DNA from 4 places in the Ciceribacter sp. L1K23 genome. Region 1 is predicted to be linked to each of the others. Evidence: predicted binding sites of a transcription regulator. Region 1 holds the regulator's gene; each other region holds the start of a gene.

Region 1 (5,338 bases):
CATTTTCGCGATCATCCGCAGCGACGCGACCATGCGCTGATGCGGATCGGTGATGTCGGTCGAGTCGTGGTAGAACGCCGACAGCGCCCCGACCGTGCCGACCATGACGGCCATCGGATGGGCGTCGCGGCGATAGCCGGTAAAGAAGCGGCTCATCTGTTCGTGCACCATGGTGTGGTGCGTGACGCGGTAGTCGAAGTCCTTCTTCTGCGCAGCCGTCGGCAGCTCGCCATAGAGCAGCAGGTAGCAGACTTCGAGGAAATCGCCCTTGTCGGCGAGCTGTTCGATCGGATAGCCGCGGTGCAGCAGCACGCCCTCGTCGCCATCGATATAGGTGATCTTGGATTCGCACGAGGCCGTGGAGGTGAAGCCCGGATCGTAGGTAAAGGCGCCCGTGTGCTTGTAGAGCGCGCCGATATCGATGACGTCGGGGCCGATCGTGCCCGCCTTGACAGTGAACGGGACCGACTTGCCGTCCAGTTTCAGTTCAGCGCTTTTTTCCGTCATGCTTTTCCTCCGACAGTGTCAGGGGACGCCGTCCGGGACGGGCCCACCAGTTAAGCGTTTGACTGTAGCTATATGATACGAAGATGAATGCCAAGTTAGCCTTAGGGCAAATTGTGCATCGCGAAATGCACGGGCGCAATGCGTCTGCTGCACGCCTCCTTGCCGCTTTTCGCAAACCTTTCAAGCTGCTACCGTAGGTCGAGCGGCCGTGAGCGCACATCTCCGGCGGCGGCTCGCGAGGGCGTTTGAGGTGGACGGGACAACCGGGCGAAAGGAACGCGGGGAGGCGACGGTCGCGGCCGATGCCTGGCCTTCCGCGCCGCCTTCCTTGAAAGCTGCCGAGCGGCTCCGGCTTCGTGCCCCGGACCGGGAGGATGTGGCCCGCGCCTGGGAGATGGAAGCCGCCCACAGGCACCTTTTCCTGTTCGTGCCGGTCCTGCTCGGCGCCGGCGCGGCGATCTGGTTTTCGGTCGCGACACCGCCGCCAGCGTGGGTGACGGCCGGCGTCGCCAGCGTTTTCTTCGCGGCCGCTCTCCGCCGCGGGAACGCCGCTGTCGCACCGATCGTGGTCTTCCTTCTCCTCTGCGGCATGCTGCTGGCGGAATGGCAGACACGGCGTGCGTCCACCGTGCTGCTCGACACGCCGGTCACTACCTTTCTCTCCGGCAGGGTCGAGGCGCGGGAAGTGGGTCCGGCCGGCGACTGGCGCTATCTGGTGACCGTCACCGAAACCAGCGAACCGAAGCTCAAGCGTCCCCCTGTGATGGTCACGCTGGTGACGCGCGCTACCCATGACCCTTTCGCCGTCGGCGAAGCGATCACCGGGCGCGTCCGTCTCTCTCCGCCCTCGGGCCCCGCGCTGCCGGGCGGCAATGACTTTGCCTTCCAGGCCTATTTCAGGGGTGTCGGTGCCGTGGGCTACGTGCTCGGTGCACCGCAGAGGCCGACCGATGTAGATGACGCTCTGGCTGCCAGCGCCGACGACGAGAGTTTCGCCGTGACGGCGGGCCGCCTGCTGCAGGCGGTTCGAACGACGGCGACCGACCGTATCCGGTCGGTGATCAGTGGCGATGCGGGCGCATTCGCGGCGGCGATCATCACCGGGGAACGGCGCGGCATGTCGGAGGCGACGGTCGAGGCGCTCAGGATTTCCGGTCTCGCCCACGTCATTTCGATTTCGGGACTGCATATGGCGCTTGCCGCAGGACTGTTCTTCGTCGGAATGCGCCTGCTGCTCAGCCTCTCGCTCGGCCTTGCCCATGCGATCCCTGTGAAGAAGGTTGCGGCGTTCGGCGCCCTGCTGGCGGCCACCGCCTATCTGTTGATTTCCGGAGGTCAGGTCTCGGCGGTGCGCGCCTATGTGATGATGGCGGTGATGCTGGTCGCCGTCCTGATCGACCGTCCGGCGATCAGCCTTCGCAATCTCGCCGTCGCGGCACTCGTCATCGTCGTGATCGAGCCGTCCGAGGTGGTCGGGCCAAGCTTCCAGATGTCGTTTGCCGCAACCGCGGCGCTGATCGCCGGGTATGCGGCGTGGCGAAACCGCCGCCGCGATGACGGCTTTCTTCCCGAAGGCCTGCTGCCAGCGCCGCTTCGTTATCTCGCAGCGCTGTTCGGCGGCATTCTTTTAAGCTCGATCATCGGCGGCCTGTCGACGGCGGCCTTCGCGGTCGATCATTTCCACAGGCTCGGCGTCTACAGCCTGCCGGCCAATCTCGCCGCCATGCCTGTGGTCTCCTTCCTCGTGATGCCGATGGCGCTGATTGCGATGATCCTGATGCCTTTCGGGCTCGACTACATCCCCTTGAAACTCTTGGGCTTCGGTCTGGAGATCACCATAGCGCTCGCCAGGGAGGTGGCCTCCTGGGGTGGCGATGGCGGCATCGAGCGGCTGCCGGCGTGGTTCCTGCCATGCTTCACCGCCGGCTTCGTCGTTCTGACCCTGATGCGGACCTGGCTGCGTCACGCCGGCTCGGTGATCATTCTCGCGACGCTTGCCGCCGTGGTCGTCCTCCCGCGTCCGCCGGCCGGCGCCCTTCTGGTCTCCGAGGATGGCGGGCTGGTCGGGCTGACGGGCGAGGGCGGCATCGCCACCAACCGTGCTCGTCCGCCCGACTTCGTCTTTTCGCAATGGCAGGAGGCGCTCCAGCGGCATACGCATCTGAAGCCGTCGAAACAGGACGCAGCGGCGCTGGCAGATGCTTTTCGGGAGGCGAGGGCGGCCGGTGGCGCGGTACCGCAGGACCTGATCGACCGGACGCGCGCGGCCATGGACAGCATCGCCGCCGACATTCCCGCGGACCGGTTCATCTGCCTCGGCCGGATCTTCTGCCTGACGCGATTGACGCCGCAGCTTGTTGTCGCAACTGTGGAGGAAACATCTCTCGTCGGCCTTGCCTGCGACCGCGCCGATCTCGTGGTAACACCGAGGCGCCTGCCGTTCCGCACCTGTCGCTCGGGCGCGCGACTGATTTCCGCCGATGACCTGCGCCTCACCGGATCGCTGGAACTCTGGCCCGAGGGTGAAAAGGGACTTCGGATCCGTTCGGCCATCTCCGGATCGCCGCGTCCCTGGAACATGCACAGACGATACGACTGGCGTGGCGACGATTACGTCACGACGCCGGTCGACGAGGTGATCGCGAGGATCAGTGGTAGCGGCGAATGAGGCCGACGAGCCTGCCCTGGATCTTGACCCTGTCAGGCGGGAAGATGCGTGTCTCGTAGGCCGGATTGGCCGCTTCGAGTGCAATCGAGGCGCCGCGGCGGCGGAAGCGCTTGAGCGTCGCTTCCTCGTCATCGACCAGCGCCACGATGATGTCGCCGGGATTGGCGGTCGTGCCGTTGCGGATGATGACCGTATCGCCGTCGAGAATGCCGGCCTCGATCATCGAATCGCCCTTGACCTCCAGCGCATAGTGCTCGCCGCCGCCGATCATATCGGCAGGCACCGAGATATCGTGCGTGTTGTTCTGGATCGCCGAGATCGGCACGCCGGCTGCGATGCGGCCCATGACCGGTACCGAGATCGAGTTGCCGTTGTCGGCGACCGGCTCCTTGGCGGGCGCGGCCGGGACCGCCGGCTTCTTGCCGAGGCTGCCCTCGATCACCGCCGGCTCGAAGCCCCGACGGGCCTGCGGCGGCGAATAGGCTTCCGGAAGCTTGATGACCTCCAGCGCCCGGGCCCGGTTGGGCAGACGGCGGATGAAGCCGCGCTCCTCGAGCGCCGTGATCAGACGGTGAATGCCCGACTTGGAAGCAAGATCCAGCGCATCCTTCATCTCGTCGAAGGACGGCGGCACGCCGGACTCCTTCATTCGCTCGTGAATGAAGAGCAGAAGTTCCTGTTGTTTGCGCGTCAGCATCGGCGAATCCCGGTGAAACAAATACAGAACGGACACTATATGTTCCATATGTGTTCCGCAAGTGCCTAAATTTCCGTGAACAGTGATGAAATACCATTGTTGACTGCCTCCGGAACGGCTTTCTGATGAGGCGGCATCATCCCGCGCAAGGAAGGACATCGGATGGTCGAGATCGGTCAGAAGCTGCTGGGCAAGACGGCGGAGCAGTTGAGCGCCGTCGAACGGCGTGTTTTGAAGAAGGCACGGGAGCGCCGGATCGTGTCCGCCGATGCCCATGAGGATTTTCTCGCGACGGCGACGCTGGGCCAAAGGCTCGCGGACGGTATTGCCAGGGTCGGCGGCTCCTGGAGCTTCATCTTCGCCTTCATCGCATTTCTGGTGATCTGGGCGCTGGCGAACACGATTTTCCTGACGAAGGACGCGCCGGACCCCTATCCGTTCATCTTCCTCAACCTCTTGCTCTCGATGCTGGCCGCGATCCAAGCACCGATCATCATGATGAGCCAGAACCGCCAGGCCGAGCGTGACCGTTACATGGCGGCACGCGACTACGAGGTCAATCTGAAGGCGGAGATCGAGGTGCTGGCGCTGCACGACAAGATCGATATCGAGGTGCTGGTCGAACTGCGCGATGCGCGAAAGCAGATCGACCTGCTGATGGATGAGGTGACAAAGCTTTCCGCGCGGCTCGAAACGCGGTAGGGCGGGTGCGATATGAAGGCTCGCTCTGTCAGATCGGGATGAGCGGACGGGAATGGGAAGGAGACAGGACATGACGGCACGCACGATCGACCATCTGGTACTGCCCGTCATCTCGATCGAGGCGGCGCGGGCAAGGCACGCCGCTCTGGGCTTCACCGTCGCCGCCGATGCGCGACATCCGTTCGGAACGGAAAACGCCTGCGTCTTCCTTGCTGACGGCACCTATCTGGAGCCGCTCGGCATCGCGAGCCGGGAGGAGTGCGAAGCCGCGGCAAGGGCCGGCAATGTGTTCGTCGCCCGCGACCAGGCCTTCCGCTTCCGCTGCGGCGAGGGCCTTTCGGGAATTGCGATCACGTCCGACGATGCGGCGTCCGATGACGCCCGTTACCGGGAGGCGGGGCTATCGGCGGGTGCCATCCTCGAGTTCTCGCGACCGGTGCGGATGCCGGACGGGAGGGACGCCACCGCGAGCTTCCGGCTGACCTTCGCCGCCGATCTGCGCGCGCCGGATTTCTTCCTGTTCAACTGCCAACGGATCAATCCTCTGCCCGCCGATCGCGGCAGCCTGACAACCCATGAGAACGGCGTCTCCGGCATCAGGAGCGTCGTGGTCGTCGAGGAGAACCCGTCCGACTTCCAATATATCTTCGAGGCGGCCTTCGACAGCCGCGAGATCGGCGCCAATTCCTTTGGAATCGACCTCGTCGCCGGCGGCACGAAGGTGGAGGTCATGACGCCGGAGGGCGCGCGCGCCTATTTCGGGC
Region 2 (5,338 bases), 1.7 Mb from region 1:
TTGGCACCGAAATGGTTCGGGCCATCCCTGAAAAAGTGCTCAACGAACGCATCATCCCCCAGATACCGGTCGGTCGGCTAGGGGAACCGGAAGAAATTGCCCGGTGCGTAACTTTTCTTGCTTCCGATGATGCGGGCTTCATAACCGGGTCGACAATTTCGGCTAACGGCGGGCAGTTCTTCGTTTAAGAGAACCCATGAGAAAAGGGGCCGCGTCACTGCGACCCCTTCATTTCGAGCCGAAACGCGCTTTAGCGGCAACGTGCTTCGTAAGTGCGCCCGTACCGGTCGCGATATACGCAATAACCAGGACGGTCCTGAGCTTGGCCGATTAATGCGCCAGCAACACCGCCAACTGCGGCTCCGACCGCTGCGCCACCCCAAGAATTGGTCGCGACGCCACCGACGACGCCGCCAACGGCCGCGCCGGTAGCCGCGCCTTTTTCGGTCGCCGTGCAAGATGCTAACGTGCCGATAAGGGCGATAGAGAGAAGAATCTTTTTCATGAGGTACTCCGACGGTTGATTTAAATTCTGCCCATGAGGAGCAGGATGAGAACAATCACAAGAACCAGCCCCAGTCCGCCGGACGGGCCATAACCCCATGACCGACTATAGCCCCAGTTCGGCAAGGCACCGATCAGCAACAAGATTAGAACCACCAGCAAAATCGTACCGAGCATGTAAACCTCTCCTTTGGATGCTTTGCGATCTGTCCCTTAATGAATCTGCGCAGTTTTTGTTCCCCATACCGTCTTGAAACGGGCGATCAGAGATCCCCGTGTCGCTACCCACCCCTCCGCCTGCGCGGAGGTAATCCGAGGCTTGGCTATCCGTGCCGGCTTTCCCGGCGACATCACGATCCAGGGGGCAGCGCTAAAGCGGGACAAAATCCTGTTTAGCTCGCTCTGCCTTTCGACCATCAGAAGGTGTCCTGTCTGGCCAAACAGTACCGTCATCGCGTTAGGCATGCTTCGTGCCAATCTGAGCTGATGATGCGCGGGGACAATCTCGTCGTTTGCGCCAACAAGATTGAGAACCGGTGTGGTGATCTTTTCGAGATGATCGAGCAGAGTGCTGTGCTGGAACCAACGGACGACTGAACCCACGTCTTCCGGACGACAACACTGAAGACGTACCCGCACGTCTTCCATCATCTGCTGTGTCTCGTCACTCTCCCAAGGGCAGGACTTATCGTAGACACAATCAATGGAGCCTGAGCGGAAGGTCTCCCGCGTGGAAATCCATCTCTTGAACAAAGTCTGAAAAAGGGCTGGGCCGATGTGTGGTATCCGCAGCAGGCGCGCAGCAAGGCGCTCACGCCCCTCAAATCGGCCGCAGGCGAATCCCCCGATCAGCACGATCGCACGAACAAGATCGGGTCTGGCTGCCGCGATCGCAAGGGACACGAAGCCACCGGTGGAATGGCCGACCAACGTAACAGGCTGGCCTCGGAAATCTCGTTCGATCGCATTCGCATATGCCGAAACTATTTGCTGGGTGTAGAGCGGCTGACCCGCGACAGGAAGCGGCCATCCGTCATGGCCGGGGAGGGGATAGGCAATCGTCTTGTGCTCAAGCATGAATTGGGGTGCGTAAAGCCGCCAGAAGACTGGCGCCATTCCCAACCCGTGGATCAGCGCGAAGTTGTGGCCAGGGAAAGCCGAAAGTTGTTCGGGGGGTGGAAGTGGAAGGGACATGTTGTTGACCTCGGCGCTTCAACGAAAAGGGCACGAAAATGTTCCCATCGAGGTCGGGTGCTGGAAGCTCCAGGCCGTTGCGCCTTCTTCTCACTGCAGGCACTTCCCAATTCCTGGCGTTACCGCCCGGACCTCATTCCGTCATCGGCATTTTTCGGCCGCGGTGAGTTCCGTCGCTTGCCTTTCTGAAAATTCATAGCCATTTGATTGTCGACGTCGCCAACGTGGCGTCTAGTCGTGGAGTTTAAGGTTGACATCGCATCCCATGATCCTGACCGGTCGCGGTGTAACTGCCGTGTTGGGGCCGACCAATACCGGGAAAACGCATTTCGCGATCGAAAGGATGATCGCTCATGGCTCGGGTATCATAGGATTGCCTCTTCGGCTGCTCGCCCGAGAAGTCTACGGCCGTCTCGTCGAAAAGGTTGGTGCTGCGCAGGTCGCCTTAATCACCGGAGAGGAGCGTATAACACCTGTAGGGGCCCGGTTTTCCGTCTGTACGGTCGAAGCAATGCCACGGGATACGAAAGCGTCTTTCGTGGCCATCGACGAGATACAGTTGGCTGGCGATCTCGAGCGCGGACATATTTTTACGGACAGGCTACTGCACCTGCGTGGACGAGACGAGACTTTGTTGCTTGGCTCGGCAACGATGAAGTCCATCCTTCTTCAGCTGCTGCCCGGTATAACAATCGTCGAGCGCCCCCGTCTCTCGCAGCTTCTCTATGCAGGACAAAAAAAGACCACGCGTCTTCCCCAGCGTACGGCTATTGTGGCCTTTTCCGCCGATGAGGTTTATGCCATCGCTGAACTCATACGGCGACAGCGTGGCGGTGCAGCCGTCGTTCTTGGCGCCTTGAGCCCACGCACACGCAATGCACAGGTGGCGCTCTACCAATCCGGCGATGTCGAGTACCTGGTCGCGACAGATGCCATCGGTATGGGGCTCAATCTTGACGTCGATCATGTTGCTTTTGCACAGGATCGCAAGTTTGACGGCTATCAGTTTCGGAACCTAAATCCCGGTGAGCTTGGGCAGATAGCAGGTCGTGCTGGACGTCATGTGCGGGATGGGACCTTCGGCGTCACGGGCCGGGTGGCGCCTTTCGATGATGAACTGGTTGAACGGTTGGAGGTACATGCATTCGATCCCGTCAAGGTCCTGCAATGGCGCACGGCGCGTCTCGACTATTCATCCATAGATGCACTGCGCCGGAGTCTTGACGCGGCGCCGCAGATTGGTGGTCTTGCGAGGGCTTTGCCGGCCGTCGATCAGCAGGCGCTTGAATATCTGGCGCGGTACCCGGAGATCAGAGATGCTGCCACTGATGCAGAAAAAGTGGAAAAGCTCTGGGAAGCCTGCGCTTTGCCTGACTATCGCCGGATCACACCTGCGCAGCATGCGGATCTGATCTCCACGCTGTTTTTCGATCTCGTACGTCACGGCACGGTCAACGAGAACTTCATGGCGGAACAGGTCAAAAGGGCCGATCGAATAGATGGTGAAATAGACACGCTGTCCGCCAGGATTGCGCAGATCCGAACATGGACCTATGTCTCCAATCGGCCGGATTGGCTTGCCGATCCGACACACTGGCAAGAAAAGACGCGGGAAATCGAGGATCGGTTGTCCGATGCGTTACATGAACGGTTGACGAAACGCTTTGTTGATCGCAGGACATCTGTGCTCATGAAGCGCTTAAGAGAGAATGCGATGCTGGAAGCAGAAATCAGTGTTAATGGTGACGTCTTCGTGGAAGGTCATCTGATGGGGCAATTGGCGGGATTTCGTTTTACGACCGTCGCCGGCACGGACGGCCCCGATGCGAAGGCTGTCCAGTCTGCTGCCCAAAAGGCGCTGCATCTCGAGTTTGAAGCGCGCGCCGCTCGACTGCATGCCTGCGGCAACAGCGACCTCGCGCTTAGCTCCGACGGTTTGGTCCGTTGGCTCGGCGACCCGGTGGGTCGTCTCACGGGAAGTGATCACATCCTTCATCCTCGGGTGATCCTGCTTGCGGACGAGCAGCTTTCGGGTAACGCCAGGGAACATGTGGTTGCCCGTATCGAGCGCTTTGTGAATCACCATATCGCGACCGTTCTGAAGCCGCTCGATGATCTCTCGAGAGCCGAGGATTTGCAGGGTCTTGCAAAAGGTCTCGCTTTTCAGTTGGTGGAAAATCTAGGGGTTCTGTTCCGTCGAGATGTGGCCGATGACGTTAAGTCTCTCGATCAGGACGCTCGTGCGTCCATGCGGCGTCACGGCGTACGTTTTGGTGCCTATCACGTTTTCATGCCTGCGTTGCTGAAGCCAGCCCCGGCCGAATTGATAACTTTGTTGTGGGCCCTGAAGAATGATGGTCTCGATAAGGCCGGCTATGGCGAATTGATACCGGTGCTTGCGGCAGGTCGGACCTCGGTCGCCACGGATATTGGCTTCGAGCGAACCTTCTACAAACTGGCCGGTTTCCGCTTTCTCGGAAAACGCGCAGTTCGTATCGACATACTTGAGCGGCTCGCGGACCTCATTCGTCCGCTTTTGCAGTGGAAGCCGGGACAGGGCCCACGCCCTGAGGGCGCTTATGATGGCCGTCGGTTCACCGCAACCACTGCGATGTTGTCGATTCTAGGGGCGACGCCAGATGATATAGAAGAAATCCTCAAGGGACTTGGGTATCGCGCCGATGTTGTCTCGGCAGCCGAAGCAGCGGAGTTCTTGCAGAAGCAAAACCCCGTCACTTCCGACGCGGCCGACATGGTGCCTGGGTCCCCGGTTCCTCCCATTGCTTCTGAGGTGACGGAGGAGACTTCCGAGACGTCCCAGGCAGTTACTGAAGAGGAGGCGGTTGGTGTTGATGAAGAGGCGGCTTCATCTGAACCGAAACCAGTTCTGCTTTGGCGGCCGGGCGGGCGGAATGATCAGCAACGTAGCGAGCGCGCTCCCACGCGGGATGGGCGGCCGCGACGTGATGAAGCTTCTCAAGGTCGTCATGGCGAAAACCGAAAGGGCCCGCAAAGGACTGGCGGGAACCGCGAGGAGCATGGCTCTAAGAAAGACGGGGCCGCGGCTCCCGATGGCAAAGGTCGGCATTCGAAATCGTCGCGCGATGATCGTCGGCAAAAGCCCCAGCAAGCTCGTTTTGAGGCAAATCCGCCCCGCAAGGAGCGACCCCTCGACCCAGACTCTCCCTTCGCGAAGCTGGCGGCGCTCAAGGAGCAGATGAAAAAATAGGGCGTCATGGATCGCGCTGCGGAACATCGTCAACGTATCGACAAGTGGCTCTATTTCGCCCGCATCGTGAAATCGCGGTCTCTTGCGCAAGCGTATATCGGCGGAGGCCATATCAAGATCAATGGCAACGCGGTTCATCATGCAAGCCGCCTGGTTACACTTGAAGACCGCTTAGAGCTTTCCTTCGAGCATGCGGATAGCGTGCTCATTGTGAAGGGAATCGCCGACAGGCGGGGTCCGTATTCCGAGGCTCGGCTTCTTTATGAAGATGTGACGCCGTCAAAGACTGGCGAGCAGCGCCTTACACATCTACAGCAGGCCCTCCGCAAGCCCGGAAGCGGGCGACCCACGAAACGTGAACGCCGATCTATAGCAGCCTTGCGTCCCAGCGTCGCAGACGACAGCCATTAG
Region 3 (5,338 bases), 2.2 Mb from region 1:
CGGAAAAAACGAGACGCGCACCCGGTTGATACGGATAGGGTTTCGTCCTCCTGTCCGGCCTGGCCTTGGCGGCGGCATGCATCCGCACCACGCCGGCCACCGTATTGCGATCGGCAAGCCCGAGACCGGCTATCCCCAGGGCTTCGGCGGCCAGAACCATCTCTTCGGGATGGGACGCGCCACGCAAAAACGAAAAATTGCTTTGCGCGCCAATCTCGAAAAAACCGGGCGTCATGCGAATATGCCTTGCATGAACCAGCCGGGGTCGGTCGCCCCGCGTTCGTAAAGCCCTTGCCGATAGATCCAGTAGCGACGACCCTCGGCGTCCTCGACCCGGAAATAATCGCGTTCCGAGGTGTTGGCGTCCTCGAGCCACCATTCCGGCGTCAGGCGTTCGGGACCTTCGGAGCGCACGACGCGGTGACGTATCCGGCGCCACTGGAAACTCGCCGGCGGTCCATGCGGAATTTCCGCCAGAACTGTGACGGGTTCGGCTCTCGAAAGCAGCCTCAGCGGGCGTTCGAGACGGGCGGGAGCGTCGACAGGGGATCCGACGCTCTGAACATGATCCGTCAGCGACACGGCCCCGCTGGCTCGCTCGGGCCAGTGACTGGCAAGCGAAACCGGAACCTTGAGACAACCCGGACCAAGCCTTGCCGACACCAGATCGATGAAGTCAGGAAGGGAATCGTTCGGCGCGCTTTGCTCCGTCAACAGTTGCGGCATGCCGTCCCGAAAGGCCTCGCTTGCCAGAACATTGAGGCGAACGAACTCGAAGCCGAAGCCGGCATCCATGTCGTCAGCGGCCACCTCGAGCCTTTCCCTGTAAAGGGCTGCGATGCGTTTCGGCTCGCGTAGCGGCGCAGCGGTACCCACCTCGATCCGGAAGACGCGTCCGTCGACGCGGAACAGGAGAAGCTCGAAAAGCCGCCCTCCCTCGCCGCGAGCCTCCAGCCCGGGCTTCAGGCCCGCCGCCAGTCCCTCCGCCAGATCGAGGATCATGTCACGATCACGGATCGGCTCGACCAGATGCCGTTCGACCGACAACATCGCGAGCGATCGTCTGGGCGATATGGGCTCCCCGACCCGGCCCAGCGCCTGGTCGAGACGCAGGAGAACGGCGGCACCGAAGCGGCGCGCCAGCGGCGCGCGCGGCAGGTCAATGAGGTCGCCGACCTGCTTCAGGCCCATGCGGACCAGGCCTGCCACCACCTCGCCGTCGAGCCTGAGGCTCGCGACCGGCAGCGATGTCAATGCCGCTTGCGTATCCCGCTGCTCGACGACACGGACAGCGCCAAACCGCGAGAGAGCCCATGACAGGCCGGCGGTGGACGAAATCGCCCCCTTCGCGTCAAGCCCCATCGACCTCAGTCGCGCAAGAACATCGTCCAGCATTTTCGCCTCGCCGCCAAAGAGGTGGGCGCAGCCCGTGATATCCAGCAAAAGGCCGTCCCTGCCATCGAGTGCCACCAGCGGGGTATACCGGTCGCACCAGTTGGCCAGGGCATCCAGCAGCCGCTGATCCGCCTCCGCATCGGCTTCGGATACGTCGAGATCCGGGCGGATCGCCCTTGCCTCGGCCAATCCCTGGCCGATACGCAAACCGATGCCTTCCGCAAGCGTGTCGATGGCGGTCAGTTGCCTGGCGTTACCGACCTGTCCCGAGCAAACGATCGGAGGCGCGTCAGGACGCCCGGTCGAGCGCCAGGAGGCGCCCCATTTCCCCCTTGCGATCCGATCTGTCGCCAGCCGCGGAAAGCTGATCGACAGGATGCGGCGATCGCTGGAAGACAGCGGATGGCAGGTAGGCAAGGCGACGTTCATGGCTGCTCCACTCCAGTAGAAATTCGGAAAAGACAGCCGATCGGCTCTTTTCCACGGTCAGTCGAAAGAGAGGGTTGCCGAGGGCCATCGGCATCGGCTGTTCAAGGGAGTTGCGGATCGCCGAAGGCGCGGCTTCCACGCGCAGCCGCAGCGAGGCGCTCGACGCCTCCTCCTCGCCAGCCTGGCGCATCAGAAGCAGCGTCCCTCCGGCACTCCGTGCCTTGAGGCCGAGGCGTCGACTTTCCGTCAGGCCGAATTGCCGGACATTGCCGTGCACCTCGAGAATGACGGTCGCAAAAGCGCCGCAGGCCAGCGCTTCGTCGGCAAGCCACAGCGCATCCTCGATCCGTCTGGGCAGGGCGTAAACCAGCTCACCGCGGCGATGCCCGAAATCGTCCAGTCCCGGCGCGTAAGGCAGACCCGCCTCTCGCGCCACATGACGGTCGCCGATCAGAAGGATCTTGCCATCAGGCCTCACCGAACGACAGCATGACAGCGCCAATGCAAACCCACTCGCCGCCCCAGCATCCGCCAGGCGGGCGCTTCGGATTTCGATAAAGGCGCCGCCCTGCTCCACCTCCTCCATGATCATCGACAGGGGATCGCCCGACTGTCCCGCCGCACCGCGCTTAGCTTGGACCAGGAGGGCGTCATCGCCGTCCCGCATCGCCACCTCGCGCGCCATTTGGGCCGGCTTGCCCTCGATCCGGGCAACCGCTTCACGAAGCGCAAAAAGGGTCTCTCGCGTCATGGCACGCTCTGCCATGGCGTTCACTCCTGTCGGTTTGTTCTCTATATGTTCCTATGGATTCCAGAGCTCTCTAAAAGAGTCAACTACCGAAAATGTGAAATTATTCCTTGCCCCGATTCTTCACTCGTAAAGATCGGGCAAAAAGCCTATATGAGGCGCCAGAAGGAGTTTGCATGGCGCGTATAGACCACACGTCGGACTGGCGAGAACGCCACGCCCCGACGATCAGCACGTTCGAATCCCTGGCGATCGAGGCCTACGGCCACTTGCCGGAGGAATTCCGTGCTTTGACGACGGATCTGATCATCGAGATCGCCGACTTTCCGACGGATGACGTCTTCGAGGACATGGCCCTCGAAACCCCGTTTGACCTGCTGGGTCTGTTCGAGGGACGAGGCATTTCGGAACGCTTCACCATGGAAACCGGCGAGATGCCCAATCGCATCACGCTCTATCGGCGTCCGATCCTCGACTACTGGGCCGAGAACGAGGAAACGCTGGGCGACATCATCACCCACGTCCTCATCCACGAGATCGGCCATCATTTCGGCCTGTCGGACGACGACATGGAGCGGATAGAGGAAAGCGCCGAGCAGGCCGCCGCCGAACGATAGGATAGACTGTCCGCCGGTGCCTTCATCGCATCCGGGAAAGCTTACTGCTCGCCCAGTTTCATGCTCGGATCGTAATCCTTGCCGTGCACCGTCTTCACCACGGCCTGCCCGCAATAGAGACGGTTTTCGGCCGCATTGAACGTATGCTGCGGCGAACCGTGCAGTTCCCAGCCCTTGTTCAGCGCATCGGTGACGCGATGGCAGAAGGATGCGTCATCCGGACCGGTCAGGAAGCGATAGAGTTTCATTGTTCGGTGCCTTTTCTGTCATTGATGAGAGCGGCCTTCATCACAACCCGCTCAGCCTGTTCGAGATGGAGGCGCTCGATCATGCGCCCGCCGCTGTTGATAACGTTGAGTCCGGCGGCGGCCGGATCGGCAAATGCGGCGACGATCATCCGCGCCTCGTCGAGGTCCTGATCCGTCGGCCCGAACCCGGCGTTGGCAGCGGCGATCTGCGCCGGATGAATGAGCATCTTGCCATCGAAGCCCATGGCGCGCCCCTGGGCGCATTCCCGGGCATAGGCATCGAGATCGTGAAAATCGTTGCAGACGCTGTCGATAATCTCGATTCCGTAGGCCCGGCCGGCCAGAACGACCTGCATCAGCCAGGGGACGAGATAGGTCCGCTGCCGATCCGGAAGAACCCCGGTCTCCTTGCGCAGATCGTTCAGCCCCACCACGAAGCATTCCAGTCGTCCGCCCGCGGTTCGTCCGTATTTCGCGATCGCGGCGGCGTTGAGAATGCCGTGCGGCGTCTCCATCATCGCCCAGATCTTCAGGCTATCCGGCACATCCGCTTCCGCCAGCAGATCCGCCACCGTCTGCACGTCTTCGGGCTCGTTGACCTTGGGAAGCAGAACCGCATCGGGCTTCAAGGCAACGACAGCCGCCATGTCGGCGTCGAAGAAAGGGCTGTCGGCGGCATTCACCCGGATGACGGTTTCCCGTTTTTCGGGCAAACCCTGGGTGAAGAAGGCGCGCAAATTGTCGCGGGCTTCCGCCTTCCTGTCCGGCGCGACGGAGTCCTCCAGATCGAGGATCACCCCATCGCAATCCAGGCCCCTGCTCTTGTCCAGCGCCCGCATATTGATCGCCGGCACGCTCAACAGGGAGCGGCGCAATCGGATGGGATGGGGGCGGTCGGTGGCGAACATGTCCTTCTTCTGCCAAGCTTGTGATGCCGGTGCAAGCGGCTTGTCGGGCGAAAACCCTTGCAATCATGGCCGACAGGGGTCACTTTAGTGGGCGTGAAAGGAATCCGCACAATGAACAATCTTCGCTCCATAGCCCTTGCAGCAGGCGGAATCGTCATTCTGGCTCTCGCGGCCGCATTCACCCTGTCGCTGACCCTCGTGCTCGGAGCCGTCCTGACGGCCGTCATCGGCATTCGCATGCTGGCGCTACGCTTCAGGGAAGCACGGGTTCCCGTACGGGCCAAGTCCGGCAAGACCGATATGCGCGTGTGGAACGACGGTCGCGGCACGATCATCGACCTCTGATCGCGATCGTCCTGGCAGCAGGGACACGATCTCCTTGGCGGAGCGTACCCGTTTGGCCAAGTTAGGCCTTCAAATCCGCCGAAATTTGCTCTAAGTGCAGCGCAATTGGCCGAAATGAATTCCGAAGGCGGGATCTGATGGAAAAGTTCACAAAGCTCACCGGCGTCGCTGCGCCGCTCCCGGTCGTCAACATCGACACCGACATGATCATTCCGAAGGACTACCTGAAGACGATCAAGCGGACGGGTCTGGGTACCGGCCTTTTCGCCGAAGCCCGCTACAAGGAAGACGGCACGGAAAATCCGGATTTCGTGCTCAACAAGCCCGCCTACCGCGAGGCGAAGATTCTCGTTGCCGGCGATAATTTCGGCTGCGGCTCCTCGCGCGAACATGCGCCATGGGCGCTTCTCGACTTCGGCATCCGCTGCGTGATCTCCACCTCCTTCGCCGACATCTTCTACAACAACTGCTTCAAGAACGGCATCCTGCCGATCGTCGTCAGCCAGGAAGACCTCGACAAGTTGATGGATGACGCCAGCCGCGGCTCCAACGCCGTGATCTCCGTCGATCTCGAAAATCAGCAGATCACCGGTCCGGACGGCGGCACGATTTCCTTCGAAATCGACGCATTCAAGCGGCATTGTCTGC
Region 4 (5,338 bases), 370 kb from region 1:
AGCGGATAGCCTCATTCATTGGAAACCGTCATGCGTCTGTCGCGCTATTTCATGCCGATCCTCAAGGAGAATCCGAAGGAAGCGGAAATTGTCTCCCACCGTCTCATGCTGCGCACCGGCATGATCCGTCAGCAGAGCCAGGGCATCTATTCCTGGCTGCCGCTCGGCAAGCGCGTACTTGACAAGGTGAATGCGATCATCCGCGAGGAGCAGAACCGATCGGGAGCGATAGAACTGCTGATGCCGACGCTGCAGTCGGCCGAACTCTGGCAGGAAAGCGGACGTTACGATGACTACGGCAAGGAGATGCTGCGCATCAAGGATCGTCAGGAGCGCCCGATGCTCTACGGTCCGACCAACGAGGAGATGATCACTGATATCTTCCGGTCCTACGTCAAGTCATACAAGAGCCTGCCGCTCAACCTCTACCACATCCAGTTGAAGTTCCGCGACGAGATCCGTCCGCGGTTCGGCACCATGCGCTCGCGCGAATTCCTGATGAAGGACGCCTATTCCTTCGACCTGACCCAGGCCGATGCGATCCATTCCTACAACAAGATGTTCGTTGCCTACCTGCGCACCTTCGACCGCCTCGGTCTGCGCGCCATCCCGATGCGCGCCGACACCGGCCCGATTGGCGGCAACCACAGCCATGAATTCATCATTCTCGCCGACACCGGTGAATCCGAGGTCTTCTCGCACAAGGCCTTTGTTGATTTCGACATCCCGGCGGAAAGCACTGACTTCGACGACATCGCCGGCCTGCAGGCCGTGTTCGACAAATGGACCTCCGTTTACGCAGCCACTTCGGAAATGCATGACGAAGGGGCATTCAACGCTATTCCGGAGGCTGATCGCCTGTCGGCCCGCGGCATCGAGGTCGGGCATATCTTCTATTTTGGCACCAAGTATTCGGAGCCCATGGGCGCCAAGGTGCAGGGTCCGGACGGCAAGGAGCACCTTGTCCACATGGGATCGTACGGCATCGGACCCACCCGCCTTGTTCCCGCCATCATCGAGGCCTCGCATGACGAGAACGGCATTATCTGGCCGGCTTCGGTCGCTCCGTTCGATGTCGTCGTGATCAACATGAAGGCGGGTGACGAGGCATGTGATGCCGCATGCGAGAAGCTCTACGCCGACCTCGGAAAGGCGGGCAAGGACGTTCTCTACGACGACACCGACGACCGCGCCGGAACGAAGTTCGCGACTGCTGACCTGATCGGGGTACCGGTGCAGATCATCGCCGGCCCGCGCTCCGTCGCGAACGGAGAAGTCGAGGTCAAGGATCGCAGGACCGGCGCCCGCGAAACGATGACGATCGAAGCTGCGATCAACAAACTGACTGCCTGACGCCGCAGAGGCGTAAGCGGCGAGCGAGGAGACGAGATGGGCGCTGAAGGCTCGGGCAATGGAGAGGGAGCGGCCGTCTCCGGCCGTGGCAGCAGGCCGTTTTCGGCTTTCGAGCGTATGGTGGCATGGCGCTATCTGCGTGCTCGTCGCAAGGAGGCGTTCATTTCCGTCATCGCCGGCTTCTCCTTTGTCGGCATCATGCTGGGGGTTGGAACGCTCATCATCGTGATGGCTGTGATGAACGGTTTCAGGACCGAGTTGATTTCGCGCATCCTTGGCATCAACGGTCATATGATCGTACAGCCGATCGACCAGCCATTTACCGACTATGCCGATCTCGCACGGAAATTCTCGGCCGTTCCCGGCGTGACCATGGCCTTGCCCCTGGTCGAGGGGCAGACTCTCGCCTCCGGCAAGATGGGCGCCGGGACCGGCGCACTGGTTCGTGGCATCAGGGCGGAAGACCTGATCAAGCTCAAGACGGTATCCGGGAACATCCGGGCCGGCGATATGGTTGGGTTCACGGCGGGGCAGGGCATTCTCGTAGGGTCCCGCATGGCCGCCGAGCTTGGCGTGACCGCCGGTGACATGATGACACTGGTCTCGCCTGAGGGCGACGTCACGCCCCTTGGTGTCAATCCGCGCGTCAAATCCTATGCGATCTCGGGTGTCTTCGAGATCGGCATGTCGGAATACGACTCGACGATCATCTACATGCCGCTTGAAGAGTCGCAACTCTACTTCAACGCTGATGGCTTGGTTCAGTCGATCGAGTTGTTCGTATCGAACCCCGACGCCGTCGATGAGTTGCGGCCGAAGATCGAGGAAGCGGCGGGGCGGCAGATCTTCATCACCGACTGGCGGCAGCGCAACCAGACTTTCTTCTCCGCCCTGCAGGTCGAGCGCAACGTCATGTTCATGATCCTGACCCTGATCGTCCTTGTCGCCGCGCTTAACATCATCTCAGGCCTGATCATGCTGGTGAAGGACAAGTCGAGCGATATCGCGATCCTGCGGACCATGGGCGCGCCTTCAGGCTCCGTCATGCGCATCTTCTTCATGACCGGCGCCGCCATCGGGATCACTGGCACGCTGGCCGGTGTCGTCCTTGGCGTCGTCGTCTGTCTGAACATCGAGTCGATCCGGCAGTTCTTCTCTTGGATATCGGGAACGGTCCTGTTCGATCCCGAGCTTTATTTCCTCAGTCAGCTGCCGGCAGATATGAATGTCGGGGAGACCGTGTCAGTCGTCATCATGGCACTGACGCTCTCCTTCCTTGCGACCATTTTCCCCGCCTGGCGTGCCTCACGGCTCGATCCCGTGCAGGCTCTGCGCTACGAGTGAGGTGAACGGATCATGGCGAACAAGAACAAGGTCCTTTCGCTCACGGGCATCGAAAGGCACTACGGTCAGGGCGAAACGACCCTGTCGATCCTGAAAGACGCGAACTTCAGCCTGGAGGCTGGGGAAACGGTGGCGCTTGTCGCTCCGTCGGGAACCGGAAAGTCGACACTCCTGCATCTGGCCGGGTTGCTGGAGCATCCCGATGCTGGCGACGTCTGGATCGGCGGCACCGCCTGCGGCGGCTTATCGGACGAGAAGAGGACGGCGATCCGGCGCAACAGCGTGGGCTTTGTCTACCAGTTCCACCACCTGCTTCCGGAATTTTCGGCGCTCGAAAATATCATGATGCCGCAGCTGATCGCTGGCCTCTCCATGAAGGAAGCGAGCGAACGGGCCCGCCAATTGCTGGACTACATGCGCATCGGTCACCGCGCCGATCATCGGCCGGCGGAACTGTCCGGTGGCGAACAGCAGCGCGTGGCGATCGCCCGTGCCGTGGCCAACGCACCACTGGTGCTTCTGGCCGACGAACCGACCGGCAATCTTGATCCGGAAACGGCGAGCTACGTTTTCTCCGCCCTTGAGGCGCTGGTGCGACAGTCAGGACTGTCCGCTCTCATCGCCACGCACAACCACGACCTTGCTTTACGCATGGATCGCTGCGTCACCCTGCGCGAAGGCAAGATCATCGATTACGATCCGCGCAAGCCGGTCCAGCCCTGACGAAAAGAAGCCGGGCAAGCGGATATCCGGGCCGCACTGATGCCCACGGCGGCGCGAAGCGAAAACATTGATCTCCAGGCGAGATCGATGTGAGAATATCCATGTTTTCAAAATGTTACCGACCGACCTGGTGGGGCGCCTCTCCAGGCTTGACATTGGCACAAAAAGAGAACAAAATAAAAACATAAAGAGTAAGGAGAGAGACATGACGGAAGTACTTCGTGATATCGCCGCATTCGCCTCAATCTGCATGTTTGTTGGCAGCTTCTCAGTTCTGATGCTCGCGCTTTGATCCGGCGTCGATAACAGCATTTCCGGTTGACCACCGATCCATCTCGCTAATCTGTTCTGGACACCGGGCGCCGCCCGGTCGAAAATCCGCACCCTGAATAAGAGTCGGAACGGGATGGATTATGGCTGACGCGGTGACGGAAATTGCGGGTGGACGCGAACTCGCGAGATCGCCGGGCTTTGTCCACCTGCGTGTCCACTCGGCCTATTCGCTGTTGGAAGGCGCGTTGCCGCTGAAGAAGATCCTGTCCAAGGCGGTGGGCGACGAACAGCCGGCGATTGCCGTTACGGATACCAATAACCTTTTCGTTGCCCTGGAATTCTCCCAGAAGGCAAAGGACGAGGGGCTGCAGCCGATCATTGGCTGCCAGCTGTCGATCGACATGGAAGACGTCGAGGACGACAAGCGCAACGGCATGAGCCGCTTGCCGGGCCTTGTGCTGTTGTCGGCGACTGCGGAAGGCTACGAGCGGCTGGTCGACATCGTCAGCCGCGCGTATCTGGCGGGTGAGGGCGGTCACGCCGTTCATATGAAGTTGTCCTGGCTTGACGAGTTCGGGACTGACGGCCTGATCGCATTGACAGGTGCGGCATCGGGACCGATCGATACCGTCATGAAGGACGGTTCGCGCGCGCTTGGCGAGCAGCGGCTCGTCAAGCTGAAGGAGCGCTTTGGCGACCGGCTTTACGTCGAACTCCAGCGTCATGGCGCTTATGATCGTCAGCACGAGCGTCGAATGGTCGATCTCGCCTACAAGCATGACATTCCGCTTGTTGCCACCAACGAGGCCTTCTTCCCCACTCGCGACGATTTCGATGCCCACGATGCGCTGATGGCGGTCGCCCACAATGCGATCGTGTCGGACGACAGCCGCTTTCGCTTGACCCCTGATCACTACCTGAAGAGCCGCGCCGAGATGTGCGCGCTGTTCGCGGACCTGCCGGAGGCCTTGCAGAACACGATCGAAATCGCCCGCCGTTGCTCGTTCATCCTGGATACGCGCAAGCCGATTCTGCCGCGGTTCACCGGCGGCGCCACCGATGGCGAGGAGGCTGAGCGGGCGGAGGCGCTGGAGCTTCGCCGGCAGGCGGAAGAGGGACTCGATAATCGGCTCGCCGCCCTTGGCATGTCTCCCGGATATGAGGAGAAGGATTACCGGGAGCGTCTGGAATTCGAACTGAGCGTCATCGAACGCATGAAGTTCCCGGGCTACTTCCTGATCGTTGCCGACTTCATCAAATGGGCCAAGCAGCATGACATCCCCGTCGGCCCCGGCCGCGGATCCGGTGCGGGATCGCTCGTTGCCTATGCCCTGACCATCACGGACGTTGACCCCTTGCGGTTCTCGCTGCTGTTCGAGCGCTTTCTCAATCCGGAACGCGTGTCGATGCCGGACTTCGACATCGACTTCTGCCAGGACCGGCGCGAGGAGGTCATCCGCTACGTTCAGCAGAAGTATGGTCGCGATCAGGTTGCGCAGATCATCACCTTCGGTTCGCTTCAGGCTCGTGCTGCGCTCCGCGACGTCGGCCGTGTGCTGGAAATGCCGTACGGTCAGGTCGACAAGATCTGCAAGCTAGTGCCCAACAATCCGGCCAATCCGACACCACTCTCGAAGGCGATCGA

The links. The regulator LexA, encoded in region 1, represses DNA repair genes until DNA is damaged. The targets are predictions, from matches to a motif close to TGTTCNNNNTGTGTTCNG.
Region 2: J5J10_RS00315 (helicase-related protein) is a predicted target of LexA. The motif match lies at 1,738-1,755, and genes of this name have one in related genera.
Region 3: J5J10_RS18825 (metallopeptidase family protein) is a predicted target of LexA. The motif match lies at 2,611-2,628, and genes of this name have one in related genera.
Region 4: dnaE (DNA polymerase III subunit alpha) is a predicted target of LexA. The motif match lies at 3,588-3,605, and genes of this name have one in related genera.

The regions. Positions count from the first base shown of each region.
Region 1 covers NZ_JAGRRC010000001.1:1,730,856-1,736,193, reverse strand. The annotation lists gene gltA (citrate synthase) at 1-507, opposite strand, end outside; gene J5J10_RS08115 (ComEC/Rec2 family competence protein) at 716-3,175, shown strand; gene lexA (transcriptional repressor LexA) at 3,156-3,872, opposite strand; gene J5J10_RS08105 (DUF1003 domain-containing protein) at 4,035-4,574, shown strand; gene J5J10_RS08100 (VOC family protein) at 4,645-5,338, shown strand, end outside.
Region 2 covers NZ_JAGRRC010000001.1:72,292-77,629, forward strand. The annotation lists gene J5J10_RS00295 (beta-ketoacyl-ACP reductase) at 1-188, shown strand, start outside; gene J5J10_RS00300 (glycine zipper domain-containing protein) at 251-505, opposite strand; gene J5J10_RS00305 (DUF3309 family protein) at 526-681, opposite strand; gene J5J10_RS00310 (alpha/beta hydrolase) at 718-1,698, opposite strand; gene J5J10_RS00315 (helicase-related protein) at 1,964-4,927, shown strand; gene J5J10_RS00320 (RNA-binding S4 domain-containing protein) at 4,934-5,338, shown strand.
Region 3 covers NZ_JAGRRC010000001.1:3,885,136-3,890,473, reverse strand. The annotation lists gene J5J10_RS18835 (error-prone DNA polymerase) at 1-235, opposite strand, end outside; gene J5J10_RS18830 (DNA polymerase Y family protein) at 232-1,734, opposite strand; gene J5J10_RS22550 (hypothetical protein) at 1,685-2,590, opposite strand; gene J5J10_RS18825 (metallopeptidase family protein) at 2,749-3,189, shown strand; gene J5J10_RS18820 (DUF1737 domain-containing protein) at 3,231-3,437, opposite strand; gene J5J10_RS18815 (CoA ester lyase) at 3,434-4,345, opposite strand; gene J5J10_RS18810 (hypothetical protein) at 4,457-4,690, shown strand; gene leuD (3-isopropylmalate dehydratase small subunit) at 4,828-5,338, shown strand, end outside.
Region 4 covers NZ_JAGRRC010000001.1:2,102,368-2,107,705, reverse strand. The annotation lists gene proS (proline--tRNA ligase) at 31-1,353, shown strand; gene J5J10_RS09965 (lipoprotein-releasing ABC transporter permease subunit) at 1,390-2,697, shown strand; gene J5J10_RS09960 (ABC transporter ATP-binding protein) at 2,710-3,420, shown strand; gene dnaE (DNA polymerase III subunit alpha) at 3,834-5,338, shown strand, end outside.